DNA from 3 places in the Streptomyces sp. NPDC001889 genome. Region 1 is predicted to be linked to each of the others. Evidence: riboswitches for the same ligand, from Rfam matches in the RefSeq annotation. Region 1 holds a riboswitch; each other region holds the start of a gene.

Region 1 (2,257 bases):
CCCCGCGTTCCTCGACACCGAGATCGAGCGGCTGGTGCGCAACCGGCTGGACGAGATCCCGCACGAGACGGCCAACCCGGGCCGCCGGGCCGCCAAGGAGCTGTACCGGCAGCTCTTCCCGGAGTCCCTGCGGATGTCCCGTCCGCGCCAGGGCACCGAGGAGACCGTCGCCCGGATCGACGCGGCGGCCGTGCGCGCCTTCTACGAGGCGCATGTCCGCCCCGCCACCGCCACCGCGGTGATCGTCGGCGATCTCGCCGAGGTCGATGTCGACGCCGTGCTCGCCGAGACCCTCGGCGAGTGGACGGGCGACACCGCGGACCTGCGCCCCGTGCCGGCGGTCACCGCCGACGACACCGGCCGGGTGGTCGTCGTGGACCGCCCCGGCGCGGTTCAGACCCAGGTGCTGATCGGACGGGTCGGCGCGGACCGCCACGACCGGGTCTGGCCCGCCCAGGTGCTCGGCACCTACTGCCTCGGCGGCACGCTGACCTCCCGGCTCGACCGGGTGCTGCGCGAGGAGAAGGGCTACACCTACGGTGTGCGCGCCTTCGGCCAGGTGCTGCGCTCCGCCCCGGACGGCTCGGGCGTCTCCCTGCTCGCCATCAGCGGCTCGGTGGACACCCCCAACACCGGCCCGGCCCTCGACGATCTGTGGAAGGTGCTGCGGACCCTGGCGGCCGGCGGGCTCACCGACGCCGAGCGGGATGTGGCGGTGCAGAACCTGGTGGGCGTCGCCCCGCTGAAGTACGAGATGGCCGCCTCCGTCGCGGGCACGCTGGCCGACCAGGTCGAGCAGCACCTCCCCGACGACTACCAGGCCCAGCTCTACGTCCGGCTGGCCGAGACCGGCACGGTGGAGGCGACGGCCGCGGTGGTCAACGCCTTCCCGCAGGACCGGCTGGTCACGGTCCTGGTGGGGGACGCCGCGCAGATCGCGGAGCCCGTCAAGGCCCTCGGTATCGGCGAAGTGACCGTCGTCACCGGCTGATCGGGACGGATGAGGGAACCCCGGCGGCCACGGGTGCCGGGGTTCCCTCATCTGGCTGCTATATGTCCCTTTTGATCGTTTGTCATGGGGAAGATGCCTTTCTGGGCTGTGGCATGTGCAACAAAAGCAGCTCTTTGTTTGGCGGAGGGAAGATCCCGCGCTTAGCGTCGGTCCGGCTGTTCGCCCGCACGACGCCGCACCCGTGGCACGGGCAGCCATCGCCGAATCCCCCAGGGCGCGAGTCCGGGGAACCGGGGACCCACCGTCCCAGGGGTGAATCGAGCGCCTTCGCCGCCATGCGGAGGGGCCCGTAGGAGACCTTCCTGCTCCGAACCCGTCAGCTAACCCGGTAGGCGAGAAGGAAGGAAAGGACCAGCCTCTCCATGGCGTTGACCCGCCCCACCGGGAAACACCGTGCGCCTGGCCGGATGACGCGCAGAGGCGCGAGCATCGCCGGTGTCGCCACCCTCGCCACCACCGGAGTCTGCGGAACCCTCGCCGCCCCGGCCCACGCCGCCGGATCGGGCGCGCCGTCCCTGGAGGACACCGGATCGCTGATGATCATCAGCGCCGACGCCGACGCGGACTCCCTCGCCGACGAGGTCGCCGACCAGGCGGCCACCCAGAAGTCCGCGGCCGTCGCCCGGGTCCAGGCCGCCGAGGAGGCCCAGCGCAGGGCCGACGAGCGGGCCCGTGAGGCCCGTGCGGCCGAGGAGCGCGCCGCCCGTGAGGCAGAGCGCCGCCGGCTCAACACCTTCCAGTCCCCCGTCGCCGGTTCCCATGTCTCCACCGGCTACCGCGCCGGCGGCTCCCTCTGGTCCTCCGGCAGCCACTCCGGCATCGACTTCCACGCCCCCCACGGCACCCCCGTGATGTCGGTCGGCATGGGCACGGTCGTGGAGGCGGGCTGGGGCGGCGCCTATGGCAACAACGTCGTCATCAGGATGAACGACGGCTCCTACACCCAGTACGGCCATCTGGCGTCCATCGGTGTCACGGCGGGCCAGAGCGTCGTGGCGGGCCAGCAGATCGGCCTCGCGGGCTCCACGGGCAACTCCACCGGGCCCCACCTCCACTTCGAGGCCCGAGGCGGCGCCGACTACGGCTCCGACATCGACCCGGTCGCCTATCTGCGCGCCCACGGAGTCTCCCTCTGACACCACCGCGCCGGGCCCGGCGGCGTCCCGTCGGACGCCCGGCGCCCCCGGAGCGCGGCCGGCCCGCACCGTCATCCCACCGAAGGCCCCGGCGGCAGCGCGCCGGGGC
Region 2 (2,257 bases), on a different contig from region 1:
GTAGTCGAGCGGAACCGTCACCGTGCCGCACTGGATGGGCTTGGCGAGTCCCCAGTCGGCGGGACAGTCGGCCCAGTCGATGCCCTGCCGGGCGGCGCGTTCGGCCGCGATCTGGACACCGCGCGCCTCGGACCCCCCTGAGTGCCGGGCCTCGGCCTGGGCGACCGGGGCGGCTATCGCCCCGGCTATGAGCGCGCCCGCCATCAGAGTGCCGGTCGCGCCGAACACCGCTGTACGTCTCACCTGGAACTGCCTCTCTGTCATGGGTACTCCGCGATCCTCGCGGTTGACGTGCTACCGGCAACAGGCCGTACGGCTGTTTCTTTACCGAACCAATAACCGGTGAGCCGAGTACCGGTGAGCGGTACATCCCTCGGTGAACCCCCGGGAACGGACGAATCAGAGCGGTCGGCGGAACCTCGTCAACCGCCATACGGGTGACGGTCGAGCTACTCCTTTTGATGTACTCGTGGCCTCGGCGCCAACTACGGTCGAGTTGCGCATCACCGTGGCCAATCTCTCGGAATGCTCTATTCCGGCCCTGGTGCGGGCATGCTCGGGTGTCGAGGGCCGGACCGCCCGGAGGCCATGTCCACCTGAACGGACCAAGGGTGTTAAAACTCACATAACGCCGTTTCCGCTCGGAATTCCGCCATGTCGTGGGTCAAGATCCCTGGGACGACAAGCCCCCGTCACCTCGGCGGGGCGGTCCGAGCGGACGCCGAGTCCTGCCGCCGCTTCGGATGACTGGTCGATAGAAGTGCTTCGGCAGGAGTGGAGGACCCGAGCAGTACGGGGCAGCCGGAAAGTCCGGACGTCCCTCGGGGTGAAGCCGCGTCACGCGGCCGGGCACCTTCGTCCGCCCGAACCCGACAGGTCATCCTTCACAGGCGGCTGACGAAGGGTTGCGCATGACTGCGCAGACAAACGTCCCGTTTCTGATGAGCCGGGCGGGGGCCGTATCGGCCCTCACCCTCGCCGCCCTCGGCGGTTCGCTGCTCGTGCCGGGCGGCACGAGCGAGGCGCACGCCGCCACGTCCCACGCGGGCAAGGCGCTCAAGGTGGCGGCCTCCAAGAAGGGAGCGCCCTACCGGTACGGAGGAACGGGGCCGTCCCGCTTCGACTGCTCGGGGCTCACGCTCTACTCGTACAAGAGAGCGGGCAAGAAGCTGCCCCGCACCGCCCAGCAGCAGTACAACAAGACCAAGCGCGTGTCGGCCTCCGGGCGCAAGGCCGGGGACCTGGTGTTCTTCCACTCCGGCGGCTACGTCTACCACGTGGGCATCTACGCCGGTAAGGGAAAGATCTGGCACTCGCCCAAGAAGGGGTCCTGGGTGAAGCTGGACAAGATCTGGAGCAAGAGCGTCAAGTACGGCCGGGTGCGCTGACGGACCGGCAGTGAGCCCGTGCGGGCCGCCGGGTGGACCCCCGGCGGCCCGCCACCGGGCCCCGCCGCCCGGCCGGGGAGCCAGGTCGCGGCCACGACCTGGCCTCCCGCGCCGGACGCGGGAGCCCCGACGCCCGGCCTGCCGCGCAGGCCGGGTGCCGCTCAGCCGGACGTCCCGGCCGGCCACGGCAGGGCGATCCAGACCGTCTTCCCGCCCTCCCGGGTGGGTGTGACGCTGAGCCTGCCGCCGCTCTCCGCCGTGAGCGCGCGGACGATCACCATTCCCCGGCCGTTGTCCTGCCGCACGGCGGCGGGCAGCCGCTGGGGCCAGCGCGGGTGACTGTCGGTCACCCCGATGCGCAGCCTCTCGTCCCGCTCCAGCTCCAGGTCCACCGTGAAGGTGGGCGACTGGCCGAAGGTGTGCTGGACCGCATTGGTCACCAGCTCCGAGACGATCAGCCGGATCGTCTCCACGGCCGCGCCCCCGGCCGGCAGGCCCCACTCGGAGACGACGTCGGCGACGAATGTCCGTGCCACGGAGACCGAAGCGGGATCGCTCGGCAGGGTGACGGAGGCTTCCTGAAGGTCTGCCATGGCGACGCTGTCCCTTTCCCACCGCGGCCGGGCTCCGAACTCGAAGCGGAGGGATTGCGCGGGCGGCCACGGATTGCGCTGATCGCCAGAGTGCCACTCATCCCCTCCCCAGAAGGGGCGATCCCCCAAGATATGCATATATCTGTCGCTCGATGCGGTGAACTCTGCCACGAAGGACCGGATTTGGCGGCTCCACCCACTTGGATCGCGGGCGAACCGACAGCGTTCGACGGATCGACGGAAGGAAGTCCCGATGCGCCACGGTCCGGCGGTGCG
Region 3 (2,257 bases), on a different contig from region 1:
GCGATGGCCGGGCTCATCCCCGGCGGCAAGGACGGCGCGGAGAAGGACGGCGCGACGGCCTCGCCGTCCCCCGAGCCCTCCGCGAGCGCGTCCGAACCGTCCGGGCGCTCCGGCGGGAAGTCCGGCACCCCCGAGCCCGGACAGACCCAGGGCGTGGGCTCCGGCGCCGACAGATCCGCCGGTACGGGTCCGGGGGCCGGCGGCCCCGCCAAGAGCGCCGCCCCGGAGAAGAAGGCGGAGAAGGGCGCGGAGCAGGACGCCGGCTCCGGTTCCGCGGGCAAGGGCAGGCACCGGGGCGAGGCCGCCGAGGAGAAGCGGGCCGAGGCGGGCCGGCCCGGCACGGGCGAATCCACCGGGACCGGGACCGGAACCACCGGGCCCGGCGCCACTCCGCCGGACAAGCTCGACCATGAGCCCAAAACGGGTGATTCACCCGCTTCGGAGGAGACGGCGAAGGGGCGGGAGGCCGATCCCGGCCACATCTCGCGCGGTGACGGCTCCGCCCGGGACGGGATCGCCGCCCCGGGTGCCGGTGAGGGCGGGGAGGCGGCCGACGGCGCCGGGGCGGACGCCCCGGACGGCGCCTACACCGTGCGCCCCGGCGACAGCCTCTGGGCCATCGCCCAGGCGCGGAAGCTGGAGGGCGGCTGGAACGCCCTGTACGAGGGGAACCGCGAGGCCGTCGGCGACGACCCGGACCTGATCCACCCCGGCCAGAGCCTCGACCTCACGGCGGAACGCGGGTAGTTAGGGCTCCTTTGTCCGGGTCTGGGGAAATGAGACAAGGGTCTCTTCGTCCCAACTCCTCAACCCGGCCAACCGGAATCACGCATTCCATGCCCGACCTGCGAAAACGTCTCCTTCCGGAGTGGCAGGATGGGCGATTTCTCCCCGATGTTCTCTCTTGGACATCGGGGAGAGCTGTGTCTACGGTCTGAACCGCTCGCCACCGCGGGCACCAACGACCGTCACGCCGAATCCTGCCGCCGGTCGGGGGGAACAGTCGACGCGAGAGCGCCGAAGGCAGGAGCGGGGGACCCAAGGTAAGTGCCGGGCCCCGGCCGCTGAGGACAGCGGCCGGTACCGGCTAGGGGTGAAGCCGCGCGCTAGGACGCGCGGCCGGGCAACTCATCTGGCCCGAACCCGACAGCTCACCTCGTAGGCGTCGGTGAGGAGTAACTCCATGCTGTTTTCCGGCAAGGGCAAGCACCGCCGCCCCTCCAAGGCCACCCGTATCGTCACGCTCGCCGGTGTGACCGGTGCCGCTGTCGCGGCCCCGCTGATCGGCGCCTCCTCCGCCTCCGCCGCGACCGCGGCCGAGTGGGACAAGGTCGCCCAGTGCGAGTCCGGCGGCAACTGGTCCATCAACACCGGCAACGGTTACTACGGCGGCCTCCAGTTCTCGGCCTCCACCTGGGCCGCGTACGGCGGTACCGCCTTCGCCCCCACCGCCGACCAGGCCAGCAAGGCGCAGCAGATCCAGACCGCCGAGAAGGTCCTCGCGGGCCAGGGCAAGGGTGCCTGGCCGAGCTGTGGCGTGGGCCTCTCCAACGCCTCGTACACCGGTGGCGGCTCGGACTCGGGCACCACCCAGAAGGCCGCGCCGAAGGCCGAGCAGCCCAAGGCCGCGACCCCGGCGCCGCGGCAGCAGACCCAGGAGCCGCAGCGCTCCGAGGTCCCGACGACCCGCTCCGAGCGCCCGTCGGCCGCCCCGGCCCCGCAGCAGCAGCAGTCGGCGCCGGCCGCGAAGCCGCAGGGCTTCCAGAAGGGCGACGGCGAGTACAAGGTCAAGACCGGCGACACCCTGAGCATCATCGCCGACGCCGAGAAGGTCGACGGCGGCTGGGAGAAGCTCTACGAGCTGAACAAGGACATCGTCAGTGACGCCGATGTCATCTACCCGGGCCAGCAGCTCGACCTGAGCTGACCCGAGGCGGGCTCCCCCGGCTCCGGGAGCCGGCCCCCCGGCCGCACCCCCCTCCGGGGGCCGGCCCCCGATGGACCACCCCGGTCCGGCGCGCTTCCCCCCGATCGCGCCGGACCGGGGTTTCCTCTGTCCCCTCTCCTCTCCTCTTTCTCTCCTCTCCTCTTTCTTTTCTCTCCCCTTGTCTGTCGCGATCCGGCCGGGCGGTTCTGTTACCGATCGGTAGGTTCGTCCCAGGGGGCGGGCATCCGACGGACGACACCCGGCCGCCGGTTAGGCTCTTGTCGCAAGGCCAATGAGACCCTGCACATCACGCGTCACATCCCAGAAGGA

The links. A riboswitch is a leader RNA that binds a small molecule or an ion and turns the genes downstream of it on or off. The one in region 1 is predicted to bind cyclic di-AMP.
Region 2: another riboswitch for cyclic di-AMP. It lies ahead of ACWCRA_RS26695 (C40 family peptidase); the one in region 1 lies ahead of ACWCRA_RS25975 (M23 family metallopeptidase).
Region 3: another riboswitch for cyclic di-AMP. It lies ahead of ACWCRA_RS25155 (transglycosylase family protein); the one in region 1 lies ahead of ACWCRA_RS25975 (M23 family metallopeptidase).

The regions. Positions count from the first base shown of each region.
Region 1 is NZ_JBSFER010000023.1:77,163-79,419, reverse strand. Features, by position in the region: gene ACWCRA_RS25980 (M16 family metallopeptidase) at 1-991, shown strand, start outside; cyclic di-AMP (ydaO/yuaA leader) riboswitch at 1,201-1,361, shown strand; gene ACWCRA_RS25975 (M23 family metallopeptidase) at 1,375-2,148, shown strand.
Region 2 is NZ_JBSFER010000024.1:79,222-81,478, reverse strand. Features, by position in the region: gene ACWCRA_RS26700 (alpha/beta hydrolase) at 1-264, opposite strand, end outside; cyclic di-AMP (ydaO/yuaA leader) riboswitch at 752-908, shown strand; gene ACWCRA_RS26695 (C40 family peptidase) at 912-1,388, shown strand; gene ACWCRA_RS26690 (ATP-binding protein) at 1,550-1,981, opposite strand; gene ACWCRA_RS26685 (helix-turn-helix domain-containing protein) at 2,235-2,257, shown strand, end outside.
Region 3 is NZ_JBSFER010000022.1:53,119-55,375, forward strand. Features, by position in the region: gene ACWCRA_RS25150 (transglycosylase family protein) at 1-747, shown strand, start outside; cyclic di-AMP (ydaO/yuaA leader) riboswitch at 1,006-1,180, shown strand; gene ACWCRA_RS25155 (transglycosylase family protein) at 1,184-1,927, shown strand.